One region of the Blautia massiliensis (ex Liu et al. 2021) genome, then DNA from elsewhere that is predicted to be linked to it. Evidence: predicted binding sites of a transcription regulator. Region 1 holds the regulator's gene; the other holds the start of a gene.
What was found. Region 1 encodes Rex, which represses fermentation and respiration genes when NADH is low (regulators of the CRP and FNR family bind a similar motif). Its sites were predicted from a motif close to ATTGTTAANTANTTAACAAT; they were not measured.
Positions count from the first base shown of each region.

Region 2: a site for Rex is predicted at 3,691-3,710, ahead of ACTNDQ_RS10835 (iron-sulfur cluster assembly scaffold protein). Genes of this name have one in related genera too.

Region 1 covers NZ_JBQHWA010000013.1:930-8,949, forward strand. The annotation lists gene ACTNDQ_RS06875 (YfhO family protein) at 1-2,579, opposite strand, end outside; gene abc-f (ribosomal protection-like ABC-F family protein) at 2,617-4,533, opposite strand; gene ACTNDQ_RS06885 (redox-sensing transcriptional repressor Rex) at 4,748-5,395, shown strand; gene ACTNDQ_RS06890 (NAD(P)H-hydrate dehydratase) at 5,457-6,974, shown strand; gene alr (alanine racemase) at 6,971-8,020, shown strand, end outside.
Region 2 covers NZ_JBQHWA010000024.1:39,308-45,316, forward strand. The annotation lists gene ACTNDQ_RS10815 (formate/nitrite transporter family protein) at 1-83, shown strand, start outside; gene ACTNDQ_RS10820 (DNA topoisomerase) at 85-2,136, shown strand; gene ACTNDQ_RS10825 (transferase) at 2,133-2,801, shown strand; gene ACTNDQ_RS10830 (TraX family protein) at 2,929-3,666, opposite strand; gene ACTNDQ_RS10835 (iron-sulfur cluster assembly scaffold protein) at 3,914-4,606, shown strand; gene ACTNDQ_RS10840 (GGGtGRT protein) at 4,647-5,657, shown strand; gene tnpA (IS66 family insertion sequence element accessory protein TnpA) at 5,912-6,009, shown strand, end outside.

The sequences.
Region 1 (8,020 bases):
TTGTGTTCAAGAAGGGAGATCAGCAGCGTGAGCAGGATTCCGGAAACAGAGAGAAGAATTCCGGCGCGGATTCCCGGGCAGATGTAACGAAGCTCGATCTGGTTTTTCCCTTCTGTCAGAGGAATAGAATACATGCAGTCATCCAGAAGGCCGGCAGTAATCTGCTGGCCGTTTCTGTATATTTTCCAGCCTTTGTCATAAGGGATGGAGAGATAAAGCAGGGAGCTGGAATCAGCAGCAGTACAGGAAACGGAAACATGCCCGTTTTCCAGCTGGAACTCTTCCACAGCTCTGCCTGAAATCTCCTTGGAAACAGCGGCAAGGGCATCTAGATCCAGCGCATAAAACTGTTCGCCCCCATCCCGGATGAAATATCCATTATCTGAATGGATGGAAACTTTTGCATAAGTGGCTTCGGAAACTGTTGGAATATAAAAAGCTGAGGGACTGAGCCACCAGGAATAACGGCTGATATAGGAGTCATTTACATTTAAAGAGGCATTTTCCATAGGAGAATCCCAGGGTATGTTTCCATATAATGCGTAATTTCCCTCCGGAACAGAAAGGGTGTATACCTGGTCAGTGCCGGAATCTTCTTTGGAAGAGCAGGTATAGGATAACGGCCGATACAGAGAAACCGGATGTCCGCACAGAATGCTGTACAGATAATTCTGGTATACAAACGGGTCATCGGTCTGCGGAGTCTGTATGGATTCCGAATTGTCATGATAAAGAAAGGCCATCGGCAGTGCAGACGGGTTACAGTATACGAACTTTCCGTTTTCCGCCTCTATAGAATCCAGTTTTGTCAGTCCGTTAACGGGATAGGCAGACAAGGTATATTTTACTCCCAGCAGAGCATCTGCAGCAATGACAGGAGAGTTGGTAATGTTCATATTCAGACCGTTTTCGCGATAACCGATACGTTCCAGAAATTCTCTCTGTGTATCGTCCGGGGAGGAAGTATAACCGGAAATGGAACGGTAATTATAAGCCAGAGCTTCGTTATAATTTGCAGTTGCACCGTCAGTGTACTGAATCTTTGTGGAAGTCTGTGAAATCCGGTAAATGGAACTGTCCGATTCCTTGATTTCTCCGATCTGTTTCTGGGAACCCTGAGAATAAGCGGTGTACTGGCTGTTTTCGTCTGCATGGTAATCATTCATCAGAAAGCTGGCGTTAACTGCCAGTTCTGAAAGGATGATTCCTGTACAAAGCAGAGTGATAACTGCTTTTTTCCATGATTTAAAATTCCGGCTGTACATAAAAAGTTTCACAGAAATCAAGGTAACTGCAGCGTAAAAAACGGTCAAATAGATTTTGGATGTATGTTCACCGGGGTGAATATTATCCAGAAAAAACAGAAGAACCGAAAAAATAATCCATCCTCTGGAAAGAAGAACTGCGGTATGGCCATCCAGGTAAATCAGATAAAAACAGGCAGCCAGAAAGATCAGAGCGGCAATTCCCACATAGGAATATCTGCACCAGTAACTTTCCACAGTTTTGAACAATGAAAATACCATATAAAAAGGTTTCCAGTAAAAAATCAGTGCTATGACAGCAAGAAAACAGGCCAGCAGACTTTTTTTCTGTGCAGATAGCGTAGAAGAAAGAAAAAGGGCAATAACCGCCAGGATTACCAGAGTCCCACAGAACAGAGAAGTACTGTTTGGAGTACTGTGCGCGCCCAGGTGGTAACTTTCCAGAATGGTGGGAAGCTGTCCGACGAAAGAAAAATCCTTCAATGCCGCGAGGTCCAGAGAACCACGGTTGGAATTTCCCATGGCAAGTACAGTGGGCAAAAACAGAACCGCGCTGCACATAAGGCCCAGAAACATGGAGAGGCCATAACGGAATATCATGACCAGGGCATTTCGTGGAACATGGCTGTGTTTTCTGGATGATCCCAGAAAATATAAGGCAAGTTCAAAAAGAAACCACAGGGCGGAAAATACACAGTTGATACCACCACTGTACCAGTTAAAAAGAATCGACAATGCCACCCAGACAGAAAGCTTCCAGATGGATGATCCGTGTATGATCTGGTAGACCCCCAAAAGAATCAGCGGAAGAAGATAGACACCGTCAATCCACATGATATTACTGCTCTGGACAATGGTATACTGGCAGAGACCGTAACAGCAGGATAAAAGGACAACAAAAAAAGTTCTTGCAGATTCCGTGTTTTCTGTCAGATATTTCCGGAAGCGGTTCACAAGAAAAATACTGAAGGTCATGGAAGCCAGAGATACTTTCAGCAGTACCAGGATGTCAAAAAATGAATGGAGATTTTCTTTTGGAAAAAAGACACTCAGAAGCATAAACGGGGAGGAAAGATAATAGCTGAAAACAGCGATATTGGTACCTCCCAGTGTTTTTCCAAATGTATAAAAAATGCTGTTTTTCTGCGCCAGAACATCCTTGAAATAAGCATAAAAATCCAGATACTGAATGCTGGCATCATCCACAGCCAGTGATTTGTTGCCAAAAGGGGCGTAGCCACAGGTGATAAATAAAATCAGTAAAACTGCAAAAGTAAGACCAAATGCAGAAAAATAAAGGTGTTTCTTTTTCACAGGTTCCTCCTCCGGGTGATGATAACAGAGCTGGCCGTCAGGCCAGCTCTTCCCATTTTTCATAAAGTTCTTCCAGTTCTTCCGAAATGGCAGCTTTTTCACGGCTTAATTTGGTACATTCCGCTACGTTGGTGCAGACATCCGGGAGAACCATGGTATTGTCAATTTCCTTATCTCTTGTTTCCAGTTCCTCAATGCGGGCTTCCACTTTTTTCAGCTCTGCTTCCCGTTTTCGTTTCTTCGCCTGTTCTTCTTTCATCTGCTGCCAGGAAAGTTTGTTTTCGGAAACAGTTTTTTCTTCCTGAGGGGCCTCGGGAGAATCAATTCCCGGAGCATAGGCACTGGTCAGTTCTTCTTTTTTCTCCAGATAGTAATCATAATCGCCAATGTAATTGACTACGGCCTGATTGGTGAGCTCCATGATCCTGGTTGCGGTCTGATTGATGAAATAACGGTCATGGGAGACATAAAGAACTGTACCGGTGTAACTTACCAGTGCTTCCTCAAGGATTTCCTTGGAAGCGATATCCAGATGGTTGGTAGGCTCATCCAGAATCAGGAAGTTGGCTTCGGAAAGCATCAGCTTGGCGAGGGAAACACGGCCTCTTTCTCCACCAGAAAGTGCAGAAATTTCTTTAAATACATCGTCTCCGGTAAAGAGAAATGCTGCAAGCATATTTCGGATTTCGGTCTCTGTAAGAGTCGGATATGTATCGGAAATTTCCTGGAAAATAGTTTTATCCATATGAAGAACATGATGTTCCTGATCATAATAACCGATCTGTACCTTGGAACCAAGAGAAAATTTTCCGGCATCTGCTTCGAGAAGACCGTTGATGATCTTTAGCATGGTAGTTTTGCCGGTTCCGTTGTTTCCGATCAGTGCCACACGTTCGCCACGTTTGATATCAAAAGAAATATCGGAGAACAGAGTCTGTCCCGGAAATGCTTTGGAGAGTTCCTCCACATGAAGGACATCGTTTCCGCTTAATACACGGGGTTCCAGGGAAATCCGCATACGATCCTGAATTTCCAGAGGCTTTTCGATACGCTGTACACGATCCAGCATTTTCTCACGGCTTTCGGCACGTTTGATGGATTTCTCTCTGTTAAAGGATTTCAGTTTGGCAATGACAGTTTCCTGATGTTTGATGTCCCGCTGCTGATTTAAGTATGCCTTGTACTGGGCATCGCGTAGCTGGGCTTTTTTAAGGGCATAGGCAGAGTAGTTTCCACTGTAGACACGGGTCTGTCCGGCCTCAATCTCCACTACCTTTGTGACAACTTTATCAAGAAAATAACGGTCATGGGAGACAATAAATACAGCTCCCGGATAATTCAGAAGATAGGTTTCCAGCCATGAGATACTTTCCATATCCAGGTGGTTGGTAGGCTCATCCAGAAGCAGGATATCCGGTTTGGAGAGAAGCATCTTGCCAAGGGCAACACGGGTTTTCTGTCCTCCGGAAAGAGTCTCGATCTGTTTATCAAAATCCTCTTCTGTAAAACCAAGACCCTTTAAAACACCGGTCAGTTCACTTTTGTAGGCATAACCGTTTTCCAGTTCAAACTGATGGGTAAGACGGGTGTAAGTCTCCATCAGACGGTTCAGGTCCTCGCCCTGTACATGGTTCATTTCCTGCTCCAGATTACGGATGCGGCGTTCCATATCAATGATGTGCTGCTTGGTGGTAAGAAGTTCTTCATAAATCGTATGGTGCCCGTGAATGTCCTGATACTGGGCCAGATAGCCGATATTTTTGTCACGTGCAAGAACAACATTGCCGGAATCAGCGGAAATTTCCTGCATGATGATCCGAAGAAGGGTTGTTTTTCCTGCACCGTTGCATCCGATAAGGGCCGCTTTTTCCCGGTCTTCAATATGGAAGGATGCGTCATTTAAAATTACTTTTTCGCCAAAGGCTTTGCATATATTTTGACATGATAAAATCATAAAAACTGTCCTCCTGTATAAAGAATTGTCTCTGTCTGGTCATAAAACAGGGAAAATCCTCCACCTATTATAACGGAAACCGCCAGGATTTCAAAGAAAAAATCAATTATTAGAAAAATTATAAGGAAATTTGTACAGAATAGACAACTTTAATTGACAGGAAAATGTCAATTCGTTATAATTAACCTAGTGTAAGGTAAGGAGGAAAACTATCGTGGAGACAAAACAAATCTCGAAAGCGGTGATTAAGCGTCTGCCACGCTATTACCGCTACTTAGGAGAGCTGATGGAAGACAATGTAGAACGTATTTCTTCCAATGAGTTAAGTAAGAAGATGCATACCACAGCTTCTCAGATCCGTCAGGATCTTAATAATTTCGGCGGTTTTGGGCAGCAGGGGTATGGCTATAATGTACATTATCTTTATACAGAGATCGGTAAGATCCTGGGACTGGATACCGTTCATCCGATGATCATTCTGGGTGCCGGTAATCTGGGACAGGCACTTGCCAATTATGTGGATTTTGAGAAGCGTGGCTTCAGGCTGGTTGGTATCTTTGACGTAAATCCTGTGCTTGAGGGCATCGCAGTCCGTGGACTTGAGATCCAGATGCTCAGTGAGCTTCCGTTTTTCCTGAGAGAGAATAACGTGGAGATCGCGATTCTGACACTTCCCAAGAATAAAGCCAAGGAAATGGCAGATATCCTGGTGGAGAACGGGATCAAGGCAATCTGGAATTTTGCACATCTCGATCTTGAGACACCGGATGATGTGATCGTAGAGAACGTTCATCTTTCCGAGAGTCTGATGACACTGTCTTATAATCTCAGCAAATACAGGCAGGAACATGTGGATAATTAAGAATTGTTAAGCTGCCGGAAACGGCAGCTTTCTCTATGACAGAGGGGAGGCAGAAGACAGAATGAAGAAGCTTGTTACCTGCAAAGAAATGAAGGATCTGGACTCCACAACGATCCGTGAGATCGGAGTTCCCTCCGAGGTTCTGATGGAGCGGGCAGCACTGAAGGTGGTAGAGGAAACAGAAAAGTATCTCCAGAAGGACGAAAGGATCCTGGTAGTCTGCGGAAGCGGAAATAATGGCGGTGACGGTATCGCTGTTGCCAGATTGTTCCATCTGAAGGGGATCCGGGTAGAGTTTTATATGGTCGGAAACAAAGATAAAATGACCAGAGAGACAGCTCTTCAGTATAAGATCGCTTCCGGTTATCGTGTCCCGGAGGTGAATAACCCGCAGTGGAGTGAATATACTACTATAGTAGATGCCGTGTTTGGGGTAGGCCTGACGCGTCCGATCGAGGGGCATTATGCTGATATCATCCATGAGATGAACAGTGCGAGGGCCAAAAAGATCGCAGTTGACATCCCGTCAGGAGTGAACGGAGATACTGGCCTGGAAATGGGAATTGCCTTCAGCGCCGATCTGACTGTCACATTTGCCTACCGGAAAAGAGGTCTTTGCTTTTATCCGGGAAGACTGTATGCAGGAAGGATCGTTACCGCCGATATCGGGATCTATGAGCAGGAAGCTGTGACTGCATCTGCCGCCTGTCTGGAAAATAAAGATCTGAAGCTGTTTCCGGAACGTGATCCCGGCGGAAACAAGGGTACCTTCGGAAAAGTGCTCTTTGTGACCGGAAGTGAGGGAATGTGCGGAGCCGCTTATTTAAGCGCCAGTGCAGCACTTCGTGCCGGTGCGGGAATGGTAAAGATCCAGACTGTGGAAGCCAACAGGATCCCACTGCAGATACTCCTTCCGGAGGCTATGGTCTGCAGCCGCTTTGATCAGGAATCCAATGAACAGCTTCTATCCTGGTGTGATGTGATCGTGATCGGACCGGGACTTGGAACATCAGTGGCCAGCCGTGAGAGAGAACAGTGGTTTCTCACGGCGGCTGCCCGGGAGAAAAAGCCGCTGATCCTGGATGCGGACGGCCTGAACCTTCTGGCTGCACATCCACAGTGGTATCAGTATCTGGGAGAGCATGTAGTCCTGACACCGCATATCGGAGAAATGAGCCGGCTCAGTGGCAGAACGATCCAGGAGATCCAGCATGAGATCGCAGATACTGCACTGAAATGTGCTGCGGAAACAGGCTCTGTGTGCGTATTGAAGGATGCATGTACGGTGATCGCAGATGAGAAAGGCCAGATGTATCTGAATCTTTCCGGTAATTCCGGAATGGCAACTGCAGGAAGCGGAGATGTGCTTTCCGGGATCCTGGCAGCAGTGTTATGTATGTATCTGAAAACGGAGGAACAGCCTCCCATGGTTTTAAAGGCCGCGTTAGGTGTTTATCTTCACGGACTATGCGGTGATCTTGCAGCCGCTGAAAAAGGAAAGCGCAGTATGCTGGCAGGAGATATCATAGAATATCTGCCCAAGGCATTAGCTATAGGTGAAGAGGAGTCGGGATTATGAAAAAATACGAGAGAGTAAAAGCACTGGTATCACTGGATGCCATTGCCCACAATTTTGAGGAAATGCATAAAAATGTCAAAGAAGGGACAAAGATCATCGCTGTGATCAAGGCAGACGGTTATGGCCATGGTGCCAGAGCTATTGCCCGTCTGATCCAGGACTATGACTATATCTGGGGATTTGCAACAGCTACTGCAGAGGAGGCACTGGAGCTTCGGCATGCAGGGATCACCAAGCCTGTCCTGATCCTTGGCCTTGTATTTGAGGAATATTATGAGGAACTTGCAGCCAATGATATCCGGATCACCATATCGGATCTTAATACAGCAGCAGAATATGCAAAAGCAGGTGCACGCATTGGAAAAAATGTACATATTCATCTGGCTCTGGATACGGGAATGACAAGGATCGGATATGCGGATATTCCGGAAAATGCGGTAAAGATCGAAAAAATCTCAAAAATCCCGAATCTGGTGATCGAGGGAATGTTTACTCATTTTGCCAGGGCGGATGAGACCGACCGTTCTCCTGCACTGGTGCAGCTGGACCGTTATCTCCGTTTTGCAGAGCTTCTGGAAAAAAGAGGCGTTCATATTCCGGTACGTCACTGCTCCAACAGTGCAGGTATCATCCGTGTTCCGGAAGCAAATCTCAATGTCGTTCGTGCCGGCATCACCATTTACGGTATTTATCCGTCAGAGGAGGTAGAACGTGATATTGTGAAGCTGACACCTGCAATGGAGCTGAAAAGTCATGTATCCTATGTGAAAAATGTGGAACGTGGAACAGCGGTAAGCTATGGAGGAACGTTTGTTACAGAACGCTTTACCAGAATGGCAACGATCCCCGTAGGTTATGCAGATGGCTATCCGAGACAGCTTTCCAATAAGGGCTGGGTCCTGATCCGGGGCAAAAAAGCTCCGATCCTCGGACGTGTCTGCATGGATCAGTTTATGGTTGATGTCACAGATATCCCGGAGGTGAAGGCCGGGGACGAGGTCACTCTGATGGGAAGAGATGGAGAGGAATTTATCAGTGTGGAGACA
Region 2 (6,009 bases), on a different contig from region 1:
TGGTGATCGTAACACTGGGAAATATAGTTGGCGGAGGTGTGCTTCTGGCATGGCCGCTTAGAAAGATGAGTGCAGATAAATAGTATGGCAAAGGCTTTATACATAGCGGAGAAGCCCAGCGTGGCACAGGAATTTGCGAAGGCTTTGAAGATCAACGGTCAGAGAAAAGACGGATATCTGGAATCTGATGATTCTGTGGTAACCTGGTGTGTAGGACACCTGGTTACCATGAGCTATCCCGAAAAATATGATATCAAGTTTAAAAGGTGGAGTTTTGATACCCTGCCTTTTTTGCCGCGCGAATTTAAATATGAAGTGATCCCCGGGGTCAAAAAGCAGTTCGAGATCGTAAAAGGACTGCTGAACCGGCCGGATGTGGATACCATTTATGTGTGTACCGACTCTGGACGTGAGGGTGAATATATCTACCGTCTGGTAGCCCAGATGGCAGGAGTAAGGGGAAAAGTCCAGAAACGTGTGTGGATCGATTCCCAGACAGAGGAAGAAATCTTAAGAGGGATCCGTGAAGCGAAGGATATTTCGGAGTATGATAATCTGGCAGCATCTGCGTATCTCCGCGCAAAGGAAGATTATCTTATGGGAATCAATTTTTCCAGAGTTCTGACCTTGCGCTACGGAAGCAGTGTCACCAATTATCTCCATTCCAAATATCAGGCCATTGCAGTTGGGCGTGTGATGACCTGTGTTCTTGGCATGGTGGTGCGGAGAGAACGGGAAATCCGTGTCTTTGTGAAGACACCGTTTTACCGTGTCCTTGGCAGCATTGGACTTGCAGGCGAAAATTTTGATGGTGAATGGAGAGCTGTGGAAGGCAGCCGGTATTTCCAGTCCCCGTATCTTTATAAAGAAAACGGCTTCAGGAAAAAAGAGCATGCACAGATGCTGATCGATCAGCTGATGGTGAACCAGCCCCTTTCCTGTATTGTGGAAAAGGTGGAACGAAAAAAAGAAAACAAAAATCCGCCGCTTCTTTTTAACCTGGCGGAGCTTCAGAATGTGTGCTCAAAGCTGTTTAAGATCAGTCCGGACGAGACACTCCGGATCGTACAGGAGCTTTATGAGAAGAAGCTGGTGACTTATCCGAGAACGGATGCCAGAGTTCTTTCCACGGCAGTGGCCAAGGAGATATACAAGAATATATCCGGTCTTCGAAATTATCAGCAGGCTGGTGCTGCGGCGGCAGAGGTTATGGGGATGGAATCCTGGAAAAGCATTGCAAAGACCAGATATGTGAATGACAAGCAGATCACAGACCATTATGCGATCATTCCTACCGGTCAGGGATTGAATGCGTTGGGAAGCGTGTCTCTTACTGCGCAGCGTGTGTACGAGACTATTGTACGGAGATTTTTGTGTATTTTTTATCCGCCGGCCGTTTATCAGAAGGTGAGTCTTGTGACGAAGCTGGACGGCGAGGCATTCTTTTCATCCTTTAAGGTTCTCAAAGAAGAAGGCTATCTGAAGATCGCTACTAATTCTTTTTCGCGGAAAAGGGCTTCAGACAGTGAGAAAAACGGAAATGGAGAGGAAGACGAGGTTTCCTGTGATACTGTGCTCCTGGAGGCGTTGCAGAAGCTGAAAAAGGGTGATATACTTCCTGTGAACGGTTTGAGTATCAAGGAGGGTGAGACTTCACCGCCCAAACGATACAATTCCGGTTCCATGATCCTTGCCATGGAAAATGCAGGACAGCTGATCGAGGATGAGGAGCTTCGAGCCCAGATCAAGGGAAGCGGGATCGGCACCAGTGCTACCCGTGCCGAGATCCTGAAGAAGCTTTTTAACATCAAATATCTGGCACTGAACAAAAAGACCCAGGTGATCACTCCAACGCTTCTTGGGGAAATGATCTTTGATGTGGTAAATTGTTCTATCCGGCAGCTTCTGAACCCGGAGCTTACGGCAAGCTGGGAAAAGGGGCTCACCTATGTGGCAGAGGGCAGCATCACGGAACAGGAATATATGGACAAGCTGGAGCATTTTGTGCGGGTACGTACCCGGCAGGTGGAGGCAAGCAATTATCAGTATAACCTGCGGCAGTTTTTTGATGCGGCCGCTGTAAACTACAGGAAGCCGGAGCGAGCTTCCGGACAGGGAGGAAAGAGATCATCATGATGAAAGATTTTACTATCAGCAATATGCTGGATCTGAATGAGACCATTGCAGCAGAGCTTTTTGAGGGAAAAACCTATCCGTGGGAGGTTCTTCCGGAGATCGGAGATTTCATTATTAAGCTGGGAAAAACACTGGATCCTTCTGAATATGAGGAGAAGGGCGAAAATGTATGGATCGCAAGATCCGCTACAGTTGCGCCGACTGCAAGTATCACCGGACCGGCTATCATTGGCAGAGACGCCGAGGTGCGCCACTGTGCATTTATCCGCGGCAAGGCTATCGTTGGTGAGGGCGCAGTTGTGGGAAATTCCACAGAGCTTAAGAATGCAGTGCTGTTTAACAAGGTTCAGGTTCCTCATTATAATTATGTTGGAGATGCTGTGCTGGGATATAAGTCCCACATGGGTGCCGGATCGATCTGTTCCAACGTAAAATCAGACAAGAAGCTGGTTGTCGTAAAAGACGGGGATGAAAAGATCGAAACCGGTCTTAAGAAATTCGGAGCGATGCTCGGAGATCATGTTGAAGTCGGATGCGGTTCTGTGCTGAATCCCGGTACTGTGATCGGACGGAATTCTAATATCTACCCGCTGTCACCGGTACGTGGATGTGTTCCTGCAGATTCCATTTATAAAAATGCAAAAGAGATCGTAAAGAAAAAATAAGAAACAGATTCTTCTGGACACGCATTTAGGCTGCACTTTTGAGAGAGTGCAGCTTTTTTTGATGGGGGATGGATGCGATGCAGCAGTATTGGTCGTGGAAGGATGAACCGACCGGGAGCGGGCGGGATTAAGATAAAAACAAAAGCTGTCGAAGTATGACCAGTCCTATAATATGGACTGGGTAAAACCAGTAAAAGAAATATTTTGCTGATTTTCCGCGGATGAAGCCTCTTTTTCCATTGTACAGGTTAATGGACAGAAAGGCAAAGGAGGCTCTCCATTCATAGTAAAGCCAGCAGCTTCCGAGGATTGCCTGGCCTGGCTTATCGTTTCGCATATAGTACATGATCAGCAGGAAAATATACCCCCGCCATCCATAGTCTGCTTTCAGAAAAATGGAAACAACAAGCAGTCCCAGGATGCAGAGAAGCTGCATCGAAGGTCTGGTCTGGAAATATTCGATGGCACAAAAGGCCAGATATCCGAGGAAAAGCGTGAAAAACACATTTTGTCTTTCGTAACGCAGCGTATTTGTAAACATCAGATTCCACGGAATTTCTGAGAGCAGCGCAAAAAGAAGGAGATTTCTTCCATAGAGGAACCGGCTCCGTGTATGCCGGAAACCTTCCAGCAGGAGAAAACAGAAGATGGGAAAAGCAGCTCTTCCGATATCGCGGAAAATAAGATATACATTATATTCTCTACCGAAAAGCGTAAACAGGATTTTCTGTGCGGGCTGATACATACTGAGCAGCACAGCTCCGATATGATCGATCAGCATGGTGATGACCGCGATCATCTTCAGAGCGCTTCCGCTGAGAATGCGGTATTTTTCTGGAAAAACAGAATCCACAGATGCATTCATGAAAAATATACCTCCAGGGTTAAACTTGCTAATATATTATCACATACATACAGTAGTTGCCAGAAATATTTGACAGTTAGGCATGCAATACTGCCGGAATAACTACCAATATTATGCGTTTTATGGCAAAATTTTATTAAATATGACTGGACGAAACAAAGGTTTTGTGAGAAAATAGCGATAGGGTGTTATCGAACTTTTTTTTCTCAATAACATCGGTCAATCTATACTTGAAAGGAGTTTTAAAATGATTTATTCACGCGAAGTAGAAGAAATGTGTCCAGTGGCACAGGGCGTACATCATGGTGCCGCTCCGATCCCGGAAGAAGCAAAATGGGTTCAGGCAAAAGAAGTAAAGGATATCTCCGGATTTACACACGGTGTTGGCTGGTGTGCTCCGCAGCAGGGTGCTTGCAAGCTTTCCCTTAACGTTAAAGAGGGAATCATCCAGGAGGCACTTGTTGAGACAATCGGATGTTCAGGAATGACTCATTCTGCAGCTATGGCTTCTGAGATCCTTCCAGGACTTACCGTTATGGAGGCGCTGAACACAGACCTTGTATGTGATGCAATCAATACAGCTATGAGAGAGCTTTTCCTTCAGATCGTTTACGGACGTTCCCAGTCTGCATTCTCCGAGGACGGACTTGCAGTAGGCGCTGGTCTTGAGGACCTTGGAAAAGGACTTCGTTCTCAGGTTGGTACAATGTATGGAACTCTGAAAAAAGGACCTCGTTACCTTGAGATGGCTGAGGGTTATGTTACAGGTATCGCTCTTGATGAGAACGATGAGATCATCGGATATCAGTTCGTAAGCCTTGGAAAAATGACTGACTTCATTAAGAAAGGTGATGACCCGAACACAGCATGGGAGAAAGCAAAGGGTCAGTACGGCCGTGTTGCAGATGCTGTTAAGATCATCGACCCAAGAAAAGAGTAATTACACTTCGTAAGGTAAAAATATCAGGAGGTTACAGGAAATGGCTTTATTTGAATCATATGAGAGACGAATTGACAAGATCAATTCTGTTTTAAACAGCTATGGAATCGCTTCTATCGAAGAAGCTGAGAAAATCACTAAAGACGCAGGACTGAACGTTTACGATCAGATCAAAGGCATTCAGCCGATCTGCTTCGAGAACGCTTGCTGGGCTTACACAGTAGGTGCAGCTATCGCGATCAAAAAAGGCTGCAGAAGAGCCGCTGATGCAGCTGCAGCTATTGGAGAAGGTCTTCAGGCTTTCTGTATCCCGGGATCCGTTGCAGACACACGTAAAGTAGGTCTTGGACATGGAAACCTTGGAAAGATGCTCCTTGAGGAAGAGACAGACTGCTTCTGTTTCCTTGCAGGACATGAGTCTTTCGCAGCAGCTGAGGGTGCGATCGGTATCGCTGAGAAAGCAAACAAAGTTCGTAAAAAACCTCTTCGTGTTATCCTGAACGGTCTTGGAAAAGATGCTGCTCAGATCATCTCCCGTATCAACGGCTTTACATATGTAGAGACAGAGTATGATCCATATAAGAACGAGGTTAAGGAAGTATTCCGTAAATCCTATTCTGAGGGACTTCGTGCAAAGGTTAACTGCTACGGCGCTAACAGCGTTCCGGAAGGTGTTGCAATCATGTGGAAAGAGGGCGTTGACGTTTCCATCACAGGAAACTCCACAAACCCGACTCGTTTCCAGCATCCGGTAGCAGGAACATACAAAAAAGAATGCAACGAGAAAGGCAAAAAATACTTCTCCGTTGCTTCCGGCGGTGGTACAGGACGTACACTTCATCCGGACAACATGGCAGCAGGTCCTGCTTCCTACGGTATGACTGATACACTTGGACGTATGCATTCTGACGCTCAGTTCGCAGGATCTTCTTCCGTACCGGCTCACGTAGAGATGATGGGTCTTATCGGCGCTGGAAACAACCCGATGGTTGGTATGACAGTTGCTGTAGCTGTTTCCGTACAGGAAGCTGCAGACGCTGGAAAGTTCTAATATAAGCATAGCTTAAAATAGCGAAAAAGCCGTAAACTCAAGGGTTTGCGGCTTTTTTACGTTTGCCTGAAAATTAGAACAAAACACTCTGAAAAAACGATAAATTTGACGGGTAGCTAACAAGTAGCGTAAGCGCTTAATTCTTGGGTAGATAGACATTTGCCTATTTCTAGCTCATAATGATGATAGTAAATAGATTTTTACTCCGCTCCATGGATAGGAGATAGAAAATTACTACATTTGGAGGTTTCATTATGAGTAACAAACGTGCTCCGGGGCGTTCCCTGGATGAATGGATGGAACTGGTAACCGAGTGCAGGCAGAGCGGATTGACGGATGCTGCGTGGTGTAA